Regions from separate parts of the Streptomyces africanus genome, predicted to be linked through region 2. Evidence: riboswitches for the same ligand, from Rfam matches in the RefSeq annotation. Region 2 holds a riboswitch; each other region holds the start of a gene.
What was found. Region 2 has a riboswitch for cyclic di-AMP ahead of QF034_RS24040 (LysM peptidoglycan-binding domain-containing protein). Riboswitches for the same ligand answer to the same signal wherever they lie in the genome.

Region 1 (7,339 bases), 2.5 Mb from region 2:
TGGACAACCGATTCAAGACCTACCGGCCGGAAGAGCTGGTACGGCTGGCGTTGTCCAAGCCGGCGCGGTTCGAGCCGGGGACGGACTGGAGTTACTCCAACACCAACTACGTGCTGGCCAAGCTGCTGATCGAGAAGGTCGCCGGCTGCCCACTGGCCGATGAGATGCAGCGGCGGATCCTGGGGCCGCTCGGACTGTCGGGCACCGTGGCGCCGTACACCCAGCAGGAGGTCCCCGAGCCGCACGCCCACGCCTACTACCGGTACGAGGAGGAGGACGGCCGGCAGAAGACGGTGGACGTCACCCGCCAGAACCCCTCCTGGATCTCCGGCGGCGGTGACATGATCTCGACCACCCAGGACCTGCACACGTTCATCTCCGCGCTCCTGGCGGGCAAGCTCCTGCCGGCCCCGCTGCTGGCCGAGATGTGCACGTCGCATCCCAAGGCGGGCTACGGCCTGGGGGTGTTCGTCCAGGACACGGAAGCCGGCGGCACGATCATCACCCACAACGGCGGCATCACGGGCCACGCGGCGCTGATGTACAGCACGCCCGACGGCAGCAAGACCCTGACCGCCGCGCTGAACTACGTGGACGACGCAGCGATGTCCCTGGCCGAGCCGTTCCAGAAGGCGACACAGAGGCTCGTCAAGGAGGTGTTCGGCGGCGGTCGGACCGAGCGGACCGCGTCGACGGGCTGAGCCGGAAGGGTCGGGGAGCAGCCGAGACACGCCCGCAGCCGCGCACGCACGGAAGGGGACGTGGCGGGGGGCCTCCCGCAGCGGTTGGCGCGTCAACGCCAGTCAGTCGGTGTGTGACCCCATCGCGCCGTTCCGAGGACGGACACGCCCCGGCGCGGCCCCGACCCACAAGCCAGCCGCAGGCGAACGGCGGCCGCAGCCGCTGGCGTCACGCCACCGAAGCGATCCGCATCCTGATGTCCTCCGGCGACAGCGCCCCCTTCGCCGTCACGTGATCCCCCGACGACTCCCCACGCAGCCGCCGCCCGATCCACGGCACCAGAAACTCCCGCGCCCAGTGCACGTCGTCCCGCCGCACCTCGAGAGGCCCCCGAGCCGGCAGCGGCGGCCACGGCTGCTCCGGGTCCGCCGGAACCTCCAGCCCGAGCACCTGCCCCGCGCGGAGCGCCACCCGCGTGTGCCCCTCGGGCGACAGGTGCAGCCGGTCGGCGTCCCAGGCCCTGCGGTCCTGCACACTGCGCAGGGACCACAGGTCGAGCACCGGGCAGCCGTACCGGTCGGCGATGGCCCGGACATGCCCGTTGTACGTCGCGATCTTGCCGCGCAGGTGCTTGAGCACGGGCACCCCACGCGTGTCGAACCCGGTCGTCACCATCACCGTGCCGGCCACGGCGGTGAGCCGCACAAGGGCCCGCTCGAAGCGCTCGGCCACCTCGTCCGGGTCGGTACCCGGCCGGAGGATGTCGTTGCCCCCGGCGCAGAACGAGACGAGGTCCGGGGCCATGTCGACGGCCCGCGGAACCTGGTCCGCCACGATCTGGTCGAGGAGCTTCCCGCGCACGGCGAGGTTGGTGTACTGGAAGTCGCCTTCTGGCCGGCGGTCGGCGAGCAGGACGGCGAACCGGTCGGCCCAGCCGACGAACGCCCCGTCGGGGCCGGGATCACCGACGCCCTCGGTGAAGCTGTCCCCCACCGCCACGTACGACCCGATCACTGCTCTGCTGTCACTCTTCGAATCGTCTGCCACAGCAGCACATGATTCACCTTCGAATGTGACTTACGCGACCGTAGGAAGGGGTTGACGGACGGTGAGATAAGCCACTCCTAAAGTGTTCACCAACTCCGGAATAGGCCACCCGTCAGCGATGTCGGGGGGTCTGTCGCCACACCCGGAATCCCGCGATCCGGAAGTGACTCCACACGGTCCGGAAGCCGAAGTGCCCACCCGTGTACGGCTCCGGATCGCTGTAGTCGAACACGAGCCTCCCGTTGTTCCACCACCGCACCGTCGAACCGTCGGAGACGATCCGCACCCGGTTCGGCTCACCCGGCACCAGAAGCGGCTCGGTGTAGTCGTAGATCAGGGGCCGGACACCGGGCTCCCCGACGTACCGCCGCAGCCGGGTCGTGGTGTTGTAGTTGGCCCCGAAACCGGCGTAGTACGTCGTCAGGTGGTCGTACTCCTCCAGCGCCCCACCGCGCGGCGTGGCGAAGAGATCTCCCGGGGAGCGGACGTCGGTCGCGTTCCAGAAGTTGTTGAGGTCCGAGACCCGGTCGTTGACCCCGCCCTCGGAGACAGGCGTGGCGGTGTACTCAAGGACGTACGGGCCTTCGAGCCGCCGCCTGAACCACACGGTCGCCCCGCTCGGCACGTCGATCTCCAGAACGCCGCGAGAGGCGGTGACGGTGCCGCCGTCCTGGAGTTCGGTCGCCCACTGGCCGAGGCCGTGGCAGAAGTCGTCATGGGCGATGAGGCGATGGCGCCGGGGCGCGGCGTACGCGGCGCCCGTCGGAACGAGGGCCGCCAGGGCGGCTCCGGCGGCCAGGCCTGCGAACGCTCTACGAGTGGTCGGCACGGGACACGTCTCCTCGGGGATCCGCCTGGAAGGCTCCAGAAAGCGCTTGCACTCCGGTCGGGATCACTCTGTCCCAACTGCCGCCCGCTGTCGATCCCTTGGCCCGATCAGCACCCGCACACACCGAAGGCCGGACCCGGGGATCGGGGTCCGGCCTTCGGTCGCGTGTCAGGCGGGTGGTGGTGCGGTCGGTCAGCCGACGGAGACGCCGTGCGAGCGCAGGAAGGCGACCGGGTCCACGTCCGAGCCGTAGTCCGGCGTGGTGCGGATCTCGAAGTGCAGGTGCGGTCCCGTCACGTTGCCGGTGGCGCCCGACAGTCCGACCTGCTGCCCGGCCGTCACGGTCTGGCCGGCCGAGACGGAGAGCTGGGACAGGTGGGCGTACTGGGCGTAGTAGCCGTCGGCGAGCTTGATGACGACCTGGTTGCCGTACGCGCCGCCCCAGCCGGCGGAGACGACCGTGCCCGCGCCGACGGCCTTCAGCGAGGTGCCGGTCGGGACGACGAAGTCGACACCGGTGTGGTAGCCGCTGGACCACATGCTGCCGGCCATGTGGTACGGCGTACCGACGGTGGCACCGGTCACCGGGAGAGTGAAACCACTGGAGTTGCTCTCGGCGGCGGGCTTGGCGGCGGCCGGCTTGGCGGCGGTCTCCGCCTTCGGGGCCGACTCGGCGGCGGACGGCTTCGGGGCCGAGGCCTTCGGCGCGGACGGGGCAGAGGCCTTCGGGGCGCTCACCGCCTTCTTGCCGATCGCCAGCCTCAGCCCCGGGTGGATCAGCGACGGGTCGTCGCCGACGGCGTCACGGTTGTCCGCGTAGAGCTTCTTCCAGCCCCCGTCGACGTTCTGCTCGTCGGCGATCTTCGCGAGACAGTCACCGGCCCGCACGGTGTACGAGCGGGCGCCCGTGGCCTTTTCGGCGGCCTTCTTCCCGGCGGCCGGAGCGGACTGGACGGCCTTTTCCGGAGTCGACTGCGGGGTGGCGGCATGGGCGCCGGCGGCCCCCATGAGCGGAAGGGCGAGAGCGGCCCCACCGGTTCCGGCGACGGCGATGGAGCGGGTGAAACGCTGGGACTTCGGGCGGCGGTGCTTACCCTTCGCGGGCATGGCGAATTCCTCTCCGTCGCCTGCGAGGTGAGCTGTCGGGTGCGGACTGGAGATGCCCGGCCACGCGGAGGCGCGGCTTAACCCCAAGCCGTTCCGGGAACCGGAACAGGCGTCTTACCTGTGGGTCCCCCGCTCCTGCCGTACGTCGGGTCAGCGTGTGGGGCTCCGGGCGGCGGCAGGATTAGGCGTCCGTCCGGATTGGTGTGGAAGGTAAGCGACCAGGACGCAAAGGAACAAGCTTGCGGTTGCCTCTGACGGCGTTTTTCTTGACGCGCCGACACCTTTTCCGTCACGGAGCGTGGATTACCGATCTCCCGCATCCCGCAATACCCCTGAATAACGCCAGAATTACGTGCACATGGCAACAACACATCGTCACGAATATGACGATGCTCACGCACCCCGACCTCATCTCCTTTACAGTCGGGGCACGTTATGCCTAAATACCCGAAGCGCTCCCTATTCGGACAGAAGGGCTACTTGCGCTTAAGTCGGACGACAGTGGCGTCCAGATCCCCGCGCAGACCGACCCGCAGCCCGTGGTGGAGCAGCACGGCACCCCGGTGAACTTCGCCCGTTTCGAGGCATTCGTACGATGCCGCGGGGTCGAGGCCCCGCAGCCGGAGCGCCGGAACGGGCTCGCCGTAGCGCTGCGCCTGGAGCCAGGCGAGGACGACGGTCTTGTCGCCGAGGGCGTACTGCACGGCGCTCAGGCCACCCTCCGGCGGGCGCAGCCGGTACAGGTCGCCGCGCTGCACCACGGGCCTGATCTCCTTGTAGAGCTCCACCCAGTCCCGCGCCTCGGCGAGGTCCCGCTCCGTCCACTTCGTGAGGTCGCCGCCGACCCCGAGCACCCCGGCCATGGCGCTGACGAACCGGAACCGCAGGGAGCTGGCCCGCTGGTTGAGCATGGCGTTCGGGCTGTCGGTGACCCAGGCGGCCATGACCCGGGCCGGGTGGATCTGGCTGAAGCCGTGCTGGATCGCGAGCCGGTCGAGCGGGTCGGTGTTGTCCGAGGTCCACACCTGGTCCGTGCGTCCGAGCACGCCGAGGTCGATCCGGCCGCCGCCGCCCGAGCAGGACTCGAAGGCCACTTGGGGGTGGGCGGCCCGCAGCCGGTCCAGCAGGCCGTACAGGGCATGGACGTGGTCGACCCACAGCCGCTGCGGGTAGGGGTCGTCCGGCCAGCCTGCGTCGGTGAAGCAGCGGTTGAAGTCCCACTTGACGTAGTCGATCGGGGCGCTGGACAGGAGCCCGTCGAGCTGCTCCCAGAGGTACTCCTGGACGCCCTCGCGGGCGAGGTTCAGTACGAGCTGATTACGGAACTCCGTCCGCTTTCGTCCCGGTTGGTACTGCACCCAGTCCGGGTGTGCGCGGTACAGGTCGCTGTCCGGGTTGACCATCTCCGGCTCGACCCAGATGCCGAACTGCATACCGAGGCCGTGCACGTGCTCGGCGAGCGGCTTGAGGCCGCCCGGGAAGCGGTCGGGGTTGGGGGTCCAGTCGCCGAGTCCGGCCCGGTCACTGGTGCGCGCCCCGAACCAGCCGTCGTCGACCACGAACAGTTCGACGCCCATGGCGGCGGCCCGCTCGGCGAGCGCCCGCTGCTGCTCCTCGGAGATGTCGAACTCGGTGGCCTCCCAGGAGTTGAACAGCACCGGCCGGTCCTGGTCGGCGTCCGGGATCACGTACGTCCGCTGGTAGGCGTGCCAGGCGCGGCTGGCCCCGCCGTGGCCGCCGTCGCTCCACAGCCCGGCGAAGACGGGGGTCGTGTACGACTCCCCCGTGCCCAGCATCAGCAGGCCCGAGTCGTCGTACCCGGCCCCGCCGGTGATCTGCACGCGTGCGTCCGGGAGCTGGGCGACGGCGATCCGCCAGGACCCGGACCAGCCCAGGGCGCATCCGTAGACCTCGCCGTGCTCCTCGGTCGCGTCGGTGTCGAGCGCGACCCAGGGCAGGTGCTGGTGGCCGGTGTGGCCGCGGCGGCTGCCGATGACCTTCTCGCCGTGGGTGAGGCCGGAGCGTTCCAGCCGGGACTCGGCGCCCCAGCGGCCGTGCAGCTGGGACAGCCGCCAGGTGTCGCGGTCGGGCAGGGTCCAGGTGGCGGAGTCGGCGCGCAGCACCTCGACGGCGGGCCCGTGGTTGTCGAGGGTCACCCAGCGTTCGACGACGTCCGTCGAGGGGGGCATCCGGTAGTGCAGCGTGATGGCCAGGCCGCCGTCGCGGAAGCGCAGCCGCAGCTCACCGTCCTCGGTGTCATGACCCTCGTAGGTCCACTCCGTGCCGCGCCGCTCGCCGGTGCGTACGGACAGGGCGGGCCGTGCGAAACGAGGGCCGCCCTCGACCGGATACTCCTCGCGCCCGTCGAGCGGTGACTCGAAGGGCCAGTAGTCCGGCAGCGGCCGGACGGCGAGGGCCTCGGCGTCGGCGAGGCCGATCCGGGCGCCCCAGTGCAGGTGCAGCAGTTCGTCGCGGTCGGTGACATGGACGGCGTAGCTGCTGGCTGGCCCGGAGAGCACCCATGTACGACCGTCTTCGGAGATGTCCAGCATCAAGGCCTCACAGATTCGAACAGGCCCGATCAGGTGCGACCAGGCTCCGACATCATCAAGGGCCGCGGGGGCTCCCGGCAACGCCTGTGGACAACTCATTGCCCCAGGCAGGCATGTCGTATCGTCGGGTGGTGCCCGTCGACGAGCCGCGTCGGCGGCGCCGAAGGGGAGGAGCCCTCGTGACACAGCAGGTCCCGTCGACCGAGCCCGAGCTGGCCGGAGTGCGCAACTTCCGCGATGTGGGCGGACTGCCGACCGTGGACGGGCGGCGGGTGCGACAGGGAGTGCTGTTCCGCAGCGGCCACCTCGCCCATGCGACCGGGGAGGACGCCGCCTTCCTGGCCACCCTGGGCCTGCACACGATCTTCGACTTCCGCAACGCGGCCGACCAGAAGCTCGAAGGGCCGGACGTCGAGCTGCCGGGCGTGCGCAATGTGAACCTGCCGCTGAGCGACCCCGCCGACGGCGCCGAGTTCTGGAAGATGGTGCGCGACGGCGACCTGGACCAGCTGCGCGCGATCCTCGCGGACGGCAAGGGCGCGGACCGGATGATCGCCTCGTACCGCACGATCATCCGGAGCCGCACGGCCGAGCACTCCCGGGTGCTGCACGCGCTCGCCGAGGACAGCGTCCCCGCCCTGATGCACTGCGCGGCGGGCAAGGACCGCGCGGGTCTGTCCATCGCGGTGACGCTGCTCGCCCTGGGCGTCGAGCGCGAGGCGATCGTCGACGACTACCTGAAGTCCAACGCCAAGCACCGCCGCTACAAGGTGCACCGCAGCAGCTCCGCCGCCTCGGCCTATTCCCCCGAGGTCATGGAGCTGCTCAACCCCCTGTTCGACGCGCGCGCCGAGTACCTGACGGCGGCCTTCGACACCATCGAGGAGACCTGGGGCGGCGTCGACGCCTATCTGGAGAAGGGGCTCGGGCTCACCCCGCAGACCCGGGAGCGGCTGCGCGAGCGGTTGCTCGACTGACGTACGGCGGCGGCCCGGCGGCTACTTGGCTCCGACCTCGAACAGCAGATAGACGAAGGCCGCGAAGACGTGCCCCACGACGAGGTAGATGAACAGCCGCACCCACAGGGCGCGGGGGAACTTCTCCTCCATGTCCTTCACGGCGT
Region 2 (7,339 bases):
CTGCGCCCGTGCCGAACGGGCCATGGGGCCCCTCCCCCCTCGTCGTCAGGATCGTCGTCAGGTACGGCGCAGCCGGGCCGCGCCCTTCAGGGTCCGCGCGGCCAGCGCCGCCAGCCGCGGCCTGCCGCGGACGAAGCTGTGCGCGCGGCGCGCCGGCTCGCGGCCCAGCCAGTGCAGCACCGCGCCCGCCCCCGGACGCGTCACCGCACCCTCGTACACGGGCAGTTCGCCCGTCTTCAGCGCGTCCTTGTACTCGGCCGCGCCCCGCCCCAGGTCGAGCATGCCGATGCCCTCGGCGGCCGCCGCCTCGGCCATGCGCAGGTGCAGCACCAGACCCGGCGAGTACTTCGCGAACTCCGGGTCGTAGGCCGGGAACCAGCAGGCCAGGACCGACGCCGAACGCAGTCCGAAGTGCGCGGCCAGCGGCCGCCGGCCGGCGTACAGCACGGACAGCGTGCCGGTGCACTCCGGTGCCCGGGTCTCGGCCAGCCGCCCCACGAGCCGGGTGATCCACTCCTGGGCGAACCGGTCCCGGCGGCCCGTCCTGCGGTACTGCGCCGACTTCCACTCCATGAGCGTGCGCAGCGCGGCCGGCTCGCGTTCGTCGAAGACGAACCGCAGCTCGCCGACCTGCCGGCCCAGCCTGCGCTCCTTGGCCAGGGTGGTCTTCAGGAACTTCGGCGACTGGGCGCGCAGCACCGACTCGTACGTCTCGTAGCCCTTCTCCACGTCGATGACGTAGGTGGCGTGCTCCTCGGCCGCGTACCGGACGAACAGCCGCTGCTCGGCCTCCAGGTTGTCGAAGGCGAAGCTCGACAGCGAGCAGCCCCGCAGCAGTTCGCCCGTGTCCAGACGCAGGCCGGGCCGCAGGATCGCGCCCTGCGCGTCCGAGACACCGAGCCCGATCGCCCGGCCCTGCCCCAACGGGCCCCGCTCATGGGGCAGAAAGCCGGCCGGCTCCAGCCCCTCGTACACCACCGCGACCCGCGCCTGCGGCCTCACCAGCCCGACGGCCGCGGTGAACTCCGGTTCCATGAAGGGGTTGCGCGGTGTCTCCGACGCCGCGCGCAGCGCGCGCCAGCGCTCCTTCTCCCCCTCGCCGAGCTCCCCGGGCACAGCCACACGAACACGCCCACTGCTCAACTCGACCCCCCGATCAAGTCCCCCCTGGACACTTGGAAGGTACCGCCCGAGACGCCCCCGGCGGTAGGTAGCGGACCATGTTGTTGCCAACTGGTGCAGAGGCCTTCAACCGGGCAATCGGCGTGCGCCGCGCGATGAAACGGAGGGGCGCGCTGTCCGTATTCTCTGATCATGGCCGCACCCATCGCATATTCACTCATCGCCACCGACCTGGACGGGACGCTGCTGCGCGGCGACGACACCCTGTCCGACCGGTCCCTCGCCGCGCTCACGCGGGTGAGGGACGCCGGTGCCCAGCACCTCGTGGTGACGGGCCGGCCGGCGCCGAGAGTGCGGCCGCTCCTGGACGACCTCCGCTGTACGGGGCTCGCGGTGTGCGGGCAGGGCGCGCAGGTGTACGACGCCGGCGCGGACCGGCTGCTGTGGTCCATCACCCTGGACAGGGAGCTGGCGGAGACCGCCCTCGGCAAGATCGAGGCCGAGGTGGGGCAGGTGTACGCCGCGGTCGACCAGGACGGGGTCGACGGCCTCACGCTCATCGAGCCCGGCTATCTCATGCCGCACCCGACCCTGCCGGCGGTACGGGTCGACCGGCGCGACGACCTGTGGGGCGAGCCCATCAGCAAGGTGCTGCTGCGCCACCCCAGTCTGACGGACGACGAGTTGGCGGCGACGGCCCGCGCGGTGGTCGGTTCACTGGCGACGGTGACGATGTCGGGGCCCGGCACCGTCGAGCTCCAGCCGTGCGGCATCACCAAGGCCACCGGCCTGGCGCTGGCCGCCGAGCACCTGGGGCTGCGGCCGGCGGACACCATCGCCTTCGGTGACATGCCCAACGACATCCCGATGTTCGACTGGGCCGCCCATGGCGTCGCCATGGCCAACGCGCATCCCGAACTCAAGGCCGTGGCCGACGAGATCACCCTGTCGAACGAGGACGACGGCATCGCCGTCGTCCTCGAACGACTGCTGGGCGGGACGGCTCAGTACGGGCCGTTGACGTTGTCGATCGAGCCGTAGCGGGCCGCCGCGTAGTTGCAGGCCGCCGTGATGTTGGCGACCGGGTCGTACGGGTCGAAGGAGGTGCCGGCCACGTGGTAGGCGGCGAAGGTCGGGTCGATGACCTGGAGCAGACCCTTGGACGGCGTGCCCTGGGCGGCGTTCGAGTCCCAGTTGTTGATCGCCAGGGGGTTGCCGGACGACTCGCGCATGATGTTGCGGTAGATGCCGTCGTACGAACCCGGAATCCCCTTCTGCGCCATGACGTCCAGCGCCTCGCGGATCCAGCCGTCCAGGTTGTTCGGGTAGGTCTTCGCGGAGGCCTGGGTGGCCTGGGCGACGCCACCGGCGGGCTTCGCGGCCGGCTTGGCGGGGGCGGAGGACTTGGTCGCCGTCTTCTTCGCGGCGTCCGCCTTGGCCGACTTCACCTTGAGCTTCAGACCCGGGTGGATCAGCTGCGGGTTGTCGCCGACGGCGGCGCGGTTGTCCTTGTAGAGCTGCTTCCAGCCGCCCGACACGTCGTACTTGTCCGCGATGCGGGCGAGCGAGTCGCCCTTGGCGACGGTGTACGTGAGGGATGTGGCGGGCTGGGCCGCCTGCGGCACGGACTGCGCGACGGTGGGTGCGCTCTGAGCCGGCTGGGCGGCGCTGGCCTGCGTCGCGCCGATCAGCGGCAGGGCGAGGGCCGCTCCGCCGGTGCCGGCGGCCACGACACGACGGGTGAGCTGACTGGTTCTGGTGCGACGGTGCTTGCCTCGAGGCATGGCGATGTTCCTCTCCGGCGCCTGCGAGGTGAGCTGTCGGGTTCGGGCCGGGAGGTGCCCGGCCGCCTACGGCGCTGTGTGCCGTACGCGGCTTCACCCCGAGCCGTTCCGCTGCGCGGACCGGCGACTTACCTGGGTCCCCCGCTCCTGCCCTGCGTGAGTGAGTGGGTTCGTGTGGGGAGTCCTGGCGGTGGCAGGATTCGGCGTCCGCCGGACAGGCCCGGAACGTATGCGAGAGCACATGTCGGGAACAAGCACCGGAGTCACATATCGCGCGGTTGACCTTGGTCAGGGGGTTATGAGGCGCTTGATCCTTTGCTGAAGCCAAGGCTCAACTTGCGTACGGCGGAAGGAGGTACGGGTCGGTGCCGGAGTGGGGCGTCACAGGGGATAACGTGATTCAACTCACTGATCACGAGTCCGTGGGGCAATTTGCACCTAGGGGAATTCGCTTATCCAACACGGCAAATCGTGCATAGCTCGCTATCACCTGGTAAGTCGATAAATGTCTGCTCTTATGAGCTGATCGAAAACATTGCGGTCGTGATCGGATACCACCCGGCCTGTAACCCCGGGCGCTGGTGGTGATCGAAACGTGACCGGATACGCTGACTCGAGTGATGGCAGCGACCTATCGACAAACCGCGTAATCACCGGCAGACACCAGCAGACAGGAGACCCCTCGTGACCGACGTCGGGCCGTTCGGGCTGAGCGTGCGGGACCAGGCTCTGGAAGCCGATGTCCAGGCCGGGTTGGCGGCTGTCGAGGAAGGCTTGCTCGAGGCCACCAAGAGTGAGGTGCCCTTCATCACGGAGGCCGCCCAGCACCTGGTCCGGGCCGGCGGCAAGCGGTTCCGTCCGCTGCTCGTGATGCTCGCCGCCCAGTTCGGCGACCGGTACGCGCCCGGGATCGTGCCGTCGGCCGTCGTCGTGGAGCTGACCCACCTCGCCACGCTGTACCACGACGACGTGATGGACGAGGCCACCGTGCGGCGCGGGGTGGCGAGCGCGAACGCCCGCTGGGGCAACTCCGTCGCGGTCCTCACCGGTGACTTCCTCTTCGCCCGCGCCTCGCACATCCTGGCCGACCTGGGCCCGGAGGCGGTGCGGGTGCAGGCCGAGGCGTTCGAGCGGCTGGTGACCGGGCAGATCCTGGAGACGGCCGGACCGCAGGACGGCCGCGACCCGGTCGAGCACTACCTGGACGTGCTGGGCGGCAAGACCGGCTCGCTGGTGGCGGTGTCGTGCCGGTTCGGCGCGATGATGTCCGGTACCGACGACACGGTCGTGGACGTGCTGACCCAGTACGGCGAACGGCTCGGCGTCGCCTTCCAGCTCGCGGACGACGTCCTGGACATCGCCTCCGACTCCCACGAGTCCGGCAAGACGCCCGGCACCGACCTGCGCGAGGGCATCCCCACGCTGCCGGTGCTGCGGCTGCGCGAGCGCGCGGCCCGGCTCGGGCTCGCGGACGACATCGCCCTGTGCGAGCTGCTGGACTCCGACCTCACCGACGACGACCGGCACGCCGAGGCCCTGCGCCTGCTGCGGGCCCACCCGGCCCTGGAACAGGCCCGGCAGGACACCGTCCGCTACGCCCAGGACGCCCGCTCGGCACTGGCGCCGCTGCCCGAGTGCGCCGCGAAGACGGCACTGGTGGAGCTGTCCGACGCGGTGGTGCACCGGGCCGGCTAGCGCGTTTTTCCCCCACGACCCCTACGGGTCGAGGGAGAAGCCGCCCTCTCGTGTCATACCGCAGCAGTACGTGGAGTTGAGCCCGGGGTCTGACGTATCTCGCCGGCCGATTTGGTCAGATAGTCACCACGGAAAGCACCACTCCTCACCAGTTCGGGTGAGAATGGCGGCTCAGGGACGAGTGCGTGCACGACACGGACAGCCGCCGCCGATCACGGAGGTAGGGCACACATGGCACCGTACGCATCCGACGACAGCACGACCGCCGGGGAGGTCGACGAGCAGCGCTCCGGGCGGCGCAAAGCCGCGCGGTACGTCGTCCCGGTCACGGTGATCGGGGTGGCGGCCGCGACGATCGGGCTGGTCCCCGCACTCGCCGACTCCGGTGACCCCGACCTCCCGAAGATCACCGCCCAGCAGCTCATCGAGAAGATCGCCAAGTCGGACGTGGAGCAGCTGTCCGGCACGGTGAAGATCAGCACGGACCTCGGCCTGCCGGACCTCGGCGGGCTGGAGAGCAGCCTGATGTCCGGTGCCGCGAGCCCGGACCAGGGCGGCTCCTCCGCCGACCCGACGGCCAAGCTCACGGAACTGGCCTCCGGCACGCACACCCTGCGCGTCGCGGCCGACGGCCCGGACAAGCAGAAGCTGTCGCTGCTGGAGAACGCCGCCGAGTACAGCATCGTCCACAACGGCAAGGACGTCTGGGGCTACGACAGCAAGTCGAACGAGGTCTACCACGGCACCGCCTCCGACAGCCCGGAGCGCGGGAAGGACCAGCAGCCGCCGGCCACGCCGAAGGACTTCGCCGAGGAGGCCCTGAAGGCCACCGACGACACGACCTCCGTGACCGTGGACGGCACCGCCCAGGTCGCCGGCCGGGACGCCTACAAGCTGGTCATCAAGCCCAAGCAGTCCGGCTCGACCGTCGGCGCGGTCACCGTCGCCGTGGACGCGAAGACCGGCATGCCGCTGAAGTTCACGCTGACCCCGACGAGCGGCGGCGCCGCCGTCGTCGACGCGGGCTTCACCCAGGTCAGCTTCACCAAGCCGACCGCGTCGACCTTCGACTTCACCCCGCCCAAGGGCGCGAAGGTCACCGAGGAGAAGGACGCCGGCAAGGGCTCCGGCAAGGGCTCCGACAAGGACTTCGGCAAGGGCTTCGAGAAGGGCGGGCCGCGCGAACACGCCCCCAAGGCCGGGGAGGACCTCGGCAAGGGCCTCGACGGCATGAAGACCATCGGCGAGGGCTGGAGCTCCATAGCCACCTTCGACACCGGCGGCGAGGGCGTGCCCTCCGGCGAGGCCGGCGGCGACCTCGGCGGCTTCGTGAACTCGCTCGGCGACAAGGTCACCGGCAAGTTCGGCTCGGGCACGGTCTTCTCCACCCGCCTGGTCAACGCCCTGATCACGGACGACGGCAAGGTCTACGTGGGCATGGTCACCAAGGACGCGCTCGTGAAGGCGGCCGACGCCGGGAAGTAAGTCCCGCTCCCCTGCGGGACGTGGAGAGAACGAGGAAGCCGATGGGCGAACCGTCCGCCGCGGAGCCGGAGCACAGCGGCGCGCGGGCCGAGACCGGAGAGCCGGTCATCGCCACCCGCGCGCTCACCAAGCGCTACCGCGGCGGACAGCTCGCCGTCGACGGCCTCGACCTGACCGTCCCGGCGGGCAGCGTCTTCGGCTTCCTCGGCCCCAACGGCTCCGGCAAGACCACCACCATCCGCATGCTGATGGGCCTCATCGAGCCCACCTCCGGCACGGCGACGGTGCTCGGGCAGCCCATGCCCCGGGCCACCCGCGCCGTGCTGCCGCACGTCGGCGCCCTCATCGAGGGCCCGGCCCTCTACGGCTTCCTCTCCGGCCGCGACAACCTCATCCGGTACGACTCCGCCGACCCGGCCGCCGATCCGCGCTCCCGGAAGGCCCGGGTCGCCGCCGCGCTGGACCGGGTGGGCCTGACGGCCGCCGCGGGCAAGAAGGCCAAGGCCTACTCACTGGGCATGAAACAGCGCCTGGGTCTCGCGGCCGCGCTGCTCCAGCCGCGCCGGCTGCTCGTGCTCGACGAGCCGACCAACGGCCTCGACCCGCAGGGCATGCGCGAGATCCGCACGCTGATACGGGAGCTGGCCTCGGACGGCACGACCGTGTTCCTCTCCTCCCACCTGCTCGACGAGATCGAGCAGGTCTGCACGCACGCGGCCGTGATGACGCAGGGCCGTCTGATCACCCAGGGCGCGGTCGCCGAGCTGTCCGCCGGGGCGCGCGGCCGGCTGGTGGTGACGACGCCGGACCCGGCGGAGGCGGCCCGGGTGCTGAAGGAGCAGGGCGTCGGCGACGTCGTCGTCACGGACGACCGGGTGACCGGCGAACCGCCGGACCGCGACCTCGCCGACGTGAACGCCGCGCTGGTCGCGGCCGGTGTGCGCGTCCGCGGCTTCACGGTCGAACGGGCCTCGCTGGAGGACGCGTTCGTGGCGCTGACCGGGGAGGGTTTCGATGTCGCAGGCTGAAGCCGCAGAGGCCGTACGGCCGGTGAGTCCGCTGTGGACCTTCGGGCTGCTGCGCAGCGAGCTCACAACAACCTTCCGGCGCTGGCGCACCCTCGCGCTGCTGGCCGTGCTGGCGGGCGTGCCCGTCCTGGTCGGCATCGCCGTCAAGATGGAGACGAGTGACGGTTCGTCGCCCGGCGGCGGTGGTGGTGGGGGACCGGCGTTCATCTCGCAGATCACCAACAA
Region 3 (7,339 bases), 1.1 Mb from region 2:
ACCAGATGGATAGCGACGGCCACGGCGGATCCGTCCAGCGCGGACACGCTCGGCGCGACCGTCATAGCGCCGGTGGTCGAGGAGATCGCCAAGGCGGCGGCCGTCTTACTGGTCTTCCTCTTCCGCCGCCGCGACTTCACCGGCATCCTCGACGGAGTGGTCACAGCCGGCGTCACCGCCACCGGCTTCGCGTTCACGGAGAACATCCTCTACCTGGGCACCGCCTTCGGCACCGACCAGCTCACCGGCGGCACCGGCATCGCCTCCGTCACGGCGGCGACCTTCTTCGTGCGCATCATCATGTCGCCGTTCGCGCACCCGCTCTTCACCGTCCTGACCGGCATCGGCTTCGGCGTCTCCGCGCTCGCGGCGGACCGCCAGCACGTCCGCCGCGTCGCCTTCCCGCTCTCCGGGCTGCTGCTCGCGATGGGCATGCACGCGATGTGGAACGGCTCGTCGGCGTTCGGCGAGTACGGGTTCTTCGCCGTGTACGCGGCGTTCATGGTGCCCATCTTCGGGCTGCTGACGTGGCTGGTGATCTGGACACGGCAGCGGGAGCTGAAGACCGTACGGGCGGAGCTGCCCGCCTACGCGGTGGCCGGGTGGCTGTCCCCGGTCGAGCCGTACGCGCTCGGCTCGATGCGGGCCCGGCGGATCGCCCGCCAGTACGCCCGCCGCCACGCGGGCCGGGCGGCGGCGCGGGAGGTCGCGCGGTACGAGGCGTACGCGACGTCCCTGGCGTTCCTGCGGCACCGGGGCCGCCGCGGCCGCGCCGGTGCCGACTTCGTCGTACGGGAACGGGAACTGCTGGAGGAACTGTGGCGCCGCCGGGAGGCGGCTCGCCCCGCGCTGGACTACGCCGCGCGGATCACGGCCCCTCCGGTACCGGTGGCGGCCCCGCCCTGGCCGGTGCACGGGGCGTACGGGTACGGCTGTCCGGCGACACCGGCGCCGTACCCCGCCTACCCCGCGTACAACCCGTACCGGTCGTAGGAGGAGCCCCTCAGGCCGAAGCCTGCGTGAGCCGCCCGAGCTCCGCGTCCGTCAGCGTCAGCTCCCCGACCCCGAGCAGCGCGGGCAGCTGCTCCACCGTCCGCGCGGAGGCGATGGGCGCCACCACCGTCGGCTGGGCCGCGAGCCAGGCGAGGGCGACCGTGGCGGCGGGGACGTCGTGGGCCGCGGCGATCTCGTCGAGGGCGGCGAGGACCCGGCGGCCCCGCTCGGTCTGAAGGTGCTGGGCGGCACCGCCCGCCCGCGCGCTGTCGACGGTCGTGCCGGGGCGGTACTTGCCGGTCAGGAAGCCCGACGCGAGCGCGTAGTACGGGACGGCCGCCAGGCCGGTCCGCGCGGCGAGGTCCTGGAGCTCGCCCTCGTAGGTGTCGCGGGAGACCAGGTTGTAGTGGGGTTGGAGGGCCACATACCGGGCGAGCCCCTCGCGGTCGGAGAACTCCAGGGAGGCCCGCAGCCGCTCCGCGGAGATGTTGGAGGCGGCGATGTGCCGCACCTTCCCGGCCGTCACGAGTTCGTCGAGCGCGCCGATGATCTCCTCCACCGGCACGTCGGGCTTGTCGAAGTGGGTGTAGTAGAGGTCGATGTAGTCGGTGCCGAGGCGCCGCAGGGAGGCGTCGGCGGCGGCCTTGATGTTGGCGGCGGACAGGCCCTGGAACTCGGGGTGCTGGCTGACCTTCGTGGCGACGACGACGTCCGCGCGGTTGCCGCGCGACGTCAGCCACTTGCCGAGGACGGTCTCGGACTCGCCTCCCTGGTTGCCGTCCACCCACGCCGAGTAGACGTCGGCGGAGTCGACGAAGTTGCCGCCGGCGGCGGTGTACGCGTCGAGGACGGCGAACGACTGTGCCTCGTCGGCGGTCCAGCCGAAGACGTTACCGCCGAGGGCGAGCGGGAAGACCTCGAGGTCGGAGGAGCCGAGCTTGCGAAGAGAAGTCATGCTTCGTGTCAACGGCCGTACGGGGGAGACGCATTCCACAGCGGACGCAAAAGTCCCGTGACCGCCCCCTGCACGCTCCCCGCACGAACTCCCCGCGGGAAGCCCGGAACGCCGGCGCTCAGATGTTCAGGCCCTTGCCCCGCAGCCACGCCATCGGGTCGATGCCGCTGTTGGACCCTCCGGTGTGGACCTCGAGGTGCAGATGCGCCCCGGTGACGTTGCCGGTCGCACCCACGCGGCCGATGACGTCGCCCGTGCTGACCTTCTGGCCGACGCTGACGCCGATGGACGACTGGTGCGCGTACCAGATCTCCGTGCCGTCATCGAGGGTCAGGACCGTCTTGTAGCCGTACGACCCGTTCCAGCCGGCCTCGGTGATGGTGCCGCTGTGCACCGCCTTGATGGGCGTGCCCGTGGGGGCGGCGAAGTCGAGGCCGGTGTGGTAGCCGGAGGACCAGTAGGCGCCGGCCTGACCGAAGGTCGAGGTGATGGTGTACGCGGAGGTGGGCAGCGTGTACTGCTTGGCGAGGGCGGCGAGCCGCTCGGCCTCGGCCTTCTTCCGGGCCTCCTCCTCCGCCTTCTTCTTGGCTTCGGCGGCCTTGGCCTTGGCTTCCTTCTCGGCCTTGGCGGCGGCCTCCGCAGCCGCCTTCCGGGCGGCTTCGGCGGAGTCCTGCGCGGCCTTGGTCTCGATCTGTTCCTGCTGGTGCTCGACCTGCGCCATGATCCGGGCGCGCAGTGCCTCACCGGCGCCGGAGGTGCCCTGCTCGGTGTCGGCGGACGCCGTGGCGAGGTCGCTGAGCGGGGTGGCGGAGCCTTCGGGGGTGTCGTCGTCCGAGATGAGGGAACCCACCGAGGGCAGGTCCGGAACGGAGATCGACACCGGCGGCTTGCCGGTCTGGGCGCTGGCCATGCCGCCCGCGCCCACGGCGGCTATGACGCCGACGCCCAGGACGGTGGAGCTGCGCGCGAGTCCTCCGCCGCGCTGCTTGGTGACGCGATGCCGGCCACGGATGGGGCGGATGGACTCCGCGGTGGGGTTCCATTCCTGGAACGGGCCCTCGTCGGTGTGCTGACCGCCGTAGCCGAAGGTTTCGGTGTCGCGCTGGTTCGGCGCGGACGGGGCCGCGGGGGCAGGCCGGTTGGACGCCACGTGGGCGTACTCCTTTCCTTCCTTCTCGCCTACCGGGTTAGCTGACGGGTTCGGAGCAGGAAGGTCTCCTACGCGCGTATACCGGCCGTGCTTCCACGGCGGCATCCGCTCGATTCACCCCAAGTGGTGGTTCCCCGGTTCCCTTTCGGGATTCGGCGCGTGCGCACGGAGCCGCCTTCTGTGACGGCTGGGACGACCGCGCTGCGTTATCGAACGTTAATAGACGCGCGGTGGGTATTCCAGCGGTTCCGCTTGATCATTAACCTTTTTCGCGCGGACCAATCTCCCATGACCGGTCCAAAACGGGCGAGTTGACCGCTGCGTAAGTGACTCACGGGTTTTGACGGTGCGTCAGTTGTGATGCGAAGCGGTGCGATTCACTCACCGACAGTAATGGCGAGCCCAGAGAAAACACCGAGGGCCGGAACCCTTTCGGATTCCGGCCCTCGGCCTTCAGTAGCGGGGACAGGATTTGAACCTGCGACCTCTGGGTTATGAGCCCAGCGAGCTACCGAGCTGCTCCACCCCGCGTCGTTGTGACTCCAGTGTACGCCATCCGCGGGACCGCTCGCGCACACCGGTGCTCAGCGGCGGCGCGGCAGGTGTCGGTTGGGTGCCTTGGCCTGCTCCTCGTGCTCCGGGAGGACGAGGACCTCCACTCCCCGGGCCGCCAGGAGGCCGCTGCCGTCGGCGTCCGCCACGAAGGTGTCCGGCTCGCGCCAGGCCGTGACCACGCGCTGTACGCCCGCGTCGAGGATCAGCCGGGCGCAGGGTGCGGGGCGGGAGGCCCGGCGGGCGCAGGGCTCCAGGCTGCTGTAGACCGTCGCGCCGGCGAGCCTGGGGTCGGCCGGGTCGAGCTTGGCCAGGGCCGCCTCCTCGGCGTGCACGACCGGATCGCCGCCTTCGCGGGAGTGGCCGCGGGCCAGTTCCGTGCCGTCGGCCGCGACGACCACCGCGCCGACGCTGAACGCCGTGTCCGACGGCGGGCACTGTGCGGCCAGTTCGCAGGCGAGGGCCAGCCAGTGGTGGTCGGCGGCGGCGGGCAGGGGGCCGGTGCCGGGGGCGGTCGGCTCGTAGCGCATGAGGACGACGTCCTCGATCCGCCGGGTCTCCAGCAGCCGGAGCCGCCCGGACTGGTAGCCGCCGGGTCCGAAGAGGCGGGGTGCCTCGGGGTCGCCCACGAAGAGCGGGGCGAGGACCAGCTGGAGTTCGTCGGCGAGGCCCTGGGTGAGGAGCTGGGTGTGGATCAGGCCGCCGCCCTCGACCATGAGCCGTCGTACGCCCCGGACGTCGTGCAGGTGGGTGAGGAGCCGCCGCCAGTCGAGGTCGGCGCCGAGCGGGACGACGTCGGTGGCATCGGTGGCATGGGTGCCATCGGTGGCATCGGTGGCGAGGCCGAGGGCACGGGCGCGTTCTGCGCCCTTGTCGGTGGTGTAGAGGACCTTCTGTCCGCCGGTGTGCCAGAAATGTGCCGCCGGGTCGAGGTCGCCGGAGCCGCTGACCGTGACCTTGAGGGGGTACTCCGGCCGGCCGGCGGCCGTGCGGGCGGCGCGCCGCTCGGGTGAGTTGACCAGCAGGCGCGGGTTGTCGGCGCGGACGGTGCCGGCGCCGATCAGGATCGCGTCGACGGACGCCCGGACCTCGTCGACCCGGTCGAAGTCGGCCCGGCTGGACAGGAGCAGGCGTTCGGGGCCGGTGTCGTCCAGGTAGCCGTCGAGGGAGACGGCGGCGGACAGCAGGACGTACGGATGGGGCATCGACGCTCCCGGCTCGTGGAAACTTGTGGCGGACGGCGGACGGCGGACGGCGGACGGCGGACGGCGGACTGACGGGCGGGCTTGGTTCAAGTTTGAAACAAACCTACACTGGCGGCATGACGACTCGCTGGCTCACCCCTGAGGAGCAACGCGCCTGGCGCGCGTACATCGCCGCCTCCTCACTCCTGGAGGACGCGATCGACCGGCAGCTCCAGCAGGACGCCGGCATGCCGCACCTGTACTACTCCATCCTGTCCGTCCTGTCGGAGTCCCCCGAGCGGCGGCTGCGCATGACCGATCTCGCCGAGCGGCTGAAGATCACCCGCAGCCGGCTGACGTACGCGGTGACACGGCTGGAGAAGGACGGCATGGTGCGGCGCGAGGCCTGCCGGCACGACAAGCGGGGCAGCATCGCGGCCCTGACGGACGACGGGTTCGCCGTGCTGGACCGGGCGGCGCCCGGGCATGTCGAGACCGTGCGGAGCTTCCTGTTCGACCGGCTCAGCGAGGAGCAGGTGGGGCAACTGGAGGAGATCTCCACGGCGATCGCGCAGGGGCTCCAGGAGGACGGGGCGCGGCCGGCGTCGGACGACGTGCCGTGGCGGCGGAGGTCCTCGACAGCCTGTTCGTGACTCACGTCACTGCGGACCTCGATCTCACCGCTTCTCGTTGCTTCAAATTTAAAGCAAGGGTAGGGTTCCGGACGTGGATCTGCTTCAAATCTGAAGCAGACTGCAAGCCTACGGCTGTGCAGCCGAACAGGAACGGAACCCGGAGGCCCCGCATGCCCGACACCCCCGCTGTCCTCGCCACCCCGCGCTCCCGCGTCCGGGTCCCGCTGCGCTTCCACGACGGCTACGAGGTCGACGCCGAAGTCGTCACCTTCCACGGCCTGGCCGACGGCCAGGAGCACGTGGCCGTCGTCCTGGGCGAGCCCGGCCCGGTTCCGCTGGTGCGGCTGCACTCCGAGTGCCTGACCGGGGACGTGTTCGGCTCGGCCCGTTGCGACTGCGGCCCGCAGCTGCGCGAGGCCGTCGAGCGCATAGCCGAACGCGGCGGCGTGCTCCTCTACCTCCGCCAGGAGGGCCGGGGCATCGGCCTCTACAACAAGCTCGACGCGTACGCCCTCCAGGACGAGGGCCTCGACACCTACGAGGCCAACGCGGCCCTGGGGCTGCCGGAGGACGCCCGCGACTACACGGCGGCGGCCCAGATGCTCCGGGCCCTGGGCATCGGCGAGCTGGACCTGCTCTCCAACAACCCCGACAAGGCCGCCCAGCTGCGCGACCTGGGCGTGGCCGTCCGCGACCGCGTCCCCACGGGCGTCTTCACCACCGCACACAACGTCCGGTACCTGCGCGCGAAGGTCCTCCAGACCCAGCACACGCTGCCGCTCGCCGCGCTGACGGGGCTCAGCGCGGGCTGAGCCTCCCGGCCCGGCCGGGTGCGCGAACGGGGCGGCTTGTCCCTCGGCTCATCGGGTACAGCCTTTGAAAGAGGGCGACCTCTGCAGTACCCGGAGCTTATGGAAAGTGACCGTTTCGTGACCGATCTCGGCGGCCCCGGCGACCCCCGGGCGAGGAGACGGGGTGATGGCCCGGAGGCCCTCGCGGCACAGATCGCCGACGCCGTGGAGAGCCTGACGGCCCTGTGGTCGGTCGCCGCCCAGGACGCGTCCCTGCGGCTGTCCCTGCACCAGCTGCGGGCGCTGCGCACCCTGGAGGCGGCGCCCGGCCTGAACCTGACGGCCCTGGCGGACCGGCTGGACATCGGCCTCCCCACGGCCAGCCGCCTCTGCGACCGCCTGGCGGCGGCCGGCCTCCTGGAACGCACCCTGCACCCCGGCACCCGCCGCGAGGTACAGCTCTGGCTCACCACGCACGGGCAGCACGTCCTGGGCGAGGTCGCCGGCCGCCGGGCACGGGCTCTGGCCACGGCACTGGCGGCGATGGAACCGGCGGAACGGGTGGCGCTGAGCCGGGGGTTGCGAGGGTTTCTGGCGGCACGGGGCGCGGGGGAGCCGCGCGTCGACGGGGCCGAGTGGGGTGACTGGGCGCACGGGGGTGAGGGGGCCGGCGGGGCTGAGCGGGGTGACCGGGCCCACGGGGGTGACGGGGCCGATGGGACCGACCGGGGTGCCCGGATCGACGGGACCGACCGAGATGACCGGTCCCAGGGGACCGGCCGAGGTGACCGCACCGACGGAGATGACCGGACCGACCGGACCCACAGAGATGACCGGCCCGACCGGACCGACCGGACCCACGGAGATGACGGCACCGACCTGGCCAACCGGACCGACCGGCGTCACCGCACCCACGCGGCCGACCCCACTCGCGGGACCGACCCGCCCGGCGGGACCGACCCAACCAGCCGCCCGTAACAGCGGCAGGCAGATCCGCCCCTCAGCCCCCCGCCCCGTGACGGCCCCAGACGCCCCCACCCCCGCCCAACACCGCCACACACGTGTCGTCCCGCACCGGG

Region 1: it holds a riboswitch for cyclic di-AMP, as region 2 does, so the genes downstream of both, QF034_RS35320 (M23 family metallopeptidase) here and QF034_RS24040 (LysM peptidoglycan-binding domain-containing protein) in region 2, are expected to answer to the same signal.
Region 3: it holds a riboswitch for cyclic di-AMP, as region 2 does, so the genes downstream of both, QF034_RS19010 (M23 family metallopeptidase) here and QF034_RS24040 (LysM peptidoglycan-binding domain-containing protein) in region 2, are expected to answer to the same signal.

Annotation. Positions count from the first base shown of each region.
Region 1 covers NZ_JAUSYP010000001.1:7,696,607-7,703,945, reverse strand. Annotated here, with positions in the region: gene QF034_RS35335 (serine hydrolase domain-containing protein) at 1-701, shown strand, start outside; gene QF034_RS35330 (SGNH/GDSL hydrolase family protein) at 910-1,695, opposite strand; gene QF034_RS35325 (DUF6250 domain-containing protein) at 1,841-2,557, opposite strand; gene QF034_RS35320 (M23 family metallopeptidase) at 2,750-3,664, opposite strand; cyclic di-AMP (ydaO/yuaA leader) riboswitch at 3,669-3,830, opposite strand; gene QF034_RS35315 (alpha-galactosidase) at 4,141-6,216, opposite strand; gene QF034_RS35310 (tyrosine-protein phosphatase) at 6,396-7,193, shown strand; gene QF034_RS35305 (DUF6126 family protein) at 7,215-7,334, opposite strand; gene QF034_RS35300 (helix-turn-helix domain-containing protein) at 7,331-7,339, opposite strand, start outside.
Region 2 covers NZ_JAUSYP010000001.1:5,162,766-5,170,104, forward strand. Annotated here, with positions in the region: gene QF034_RS24025 (glycosyltransferase family 2 protein) at 1-24, opposite strand, end outside; gene QF034_RS24030 (GNAT family N-acetyltransferase) at 58-1,122, opposite strand; gene QF034_RS24035 (HAD family hydrolase) at 1,315-2,163, shown strand; gene QF034_RS24040 (LysM peptidoglycan-binding domain-containing protein) at 2,127-2,906, opposite strand; cyclic di-AMP (ydaO/yuaA leader) riboswitch at 2,910-3,083, opposite strand; gene QF034_RS24045 (polyprenyl synthetase family protein) at 3,591-4,601, shown strand; gene QF034_RS24050 (LolA family protein) at 4,833-6,086, shown strand; gene QF034_RS24055 (ABC transporter ATP-binding protein) at 6,128-7,114, shown strand; gene QF034_RS24060 (ABC transporter permease) at 7,101-7,339, shown strand, end outside.
Region 3 covers NZ_JAUSYP010000001.1:4,106,747-4,114,085, forward strand. Annotated here, with positions in the region: gene QF034_RS19000 (PrsW family intramembrane metalloprotease) at 1-993, shown strand, start outside; gene QF034_RS19005 (aldo/keto reductase) at 1,004-1,948, opposite strand; gene QF034_RS19010 (M23 family metallopeptidase) at 2,067-3,098, opposite strand; cyclic di-AMP (ydaO/yuaA leader) riboswitch at 3,110-3,266, opposite strand; tRNA gene QF034_RS19015 (tRNA-Met) at 3,556-3,629, opposite strand; gene QF034_RS19020 (dihydrofolate reductase family protein) at 3,683-4,855, opposite strand; gene QF034_RS19025 (MarR family winged helix-turn-helix transcriptional regulator) at 4,972-5,487, shown strand; gene QF034_RS19030 (GTP cyclohydrolase II) at 5,640-6,281, shown strand; partial or broken gene QF034_RS19035 (MarR family winged helix-turn-helix transcriptional regulator) at 6,399-6,878, shown strand; gene QF034_RS19040 (ATP-binding SpoIIE family protein phosphatase) at 7,261-7,339, opposite strand, start outside.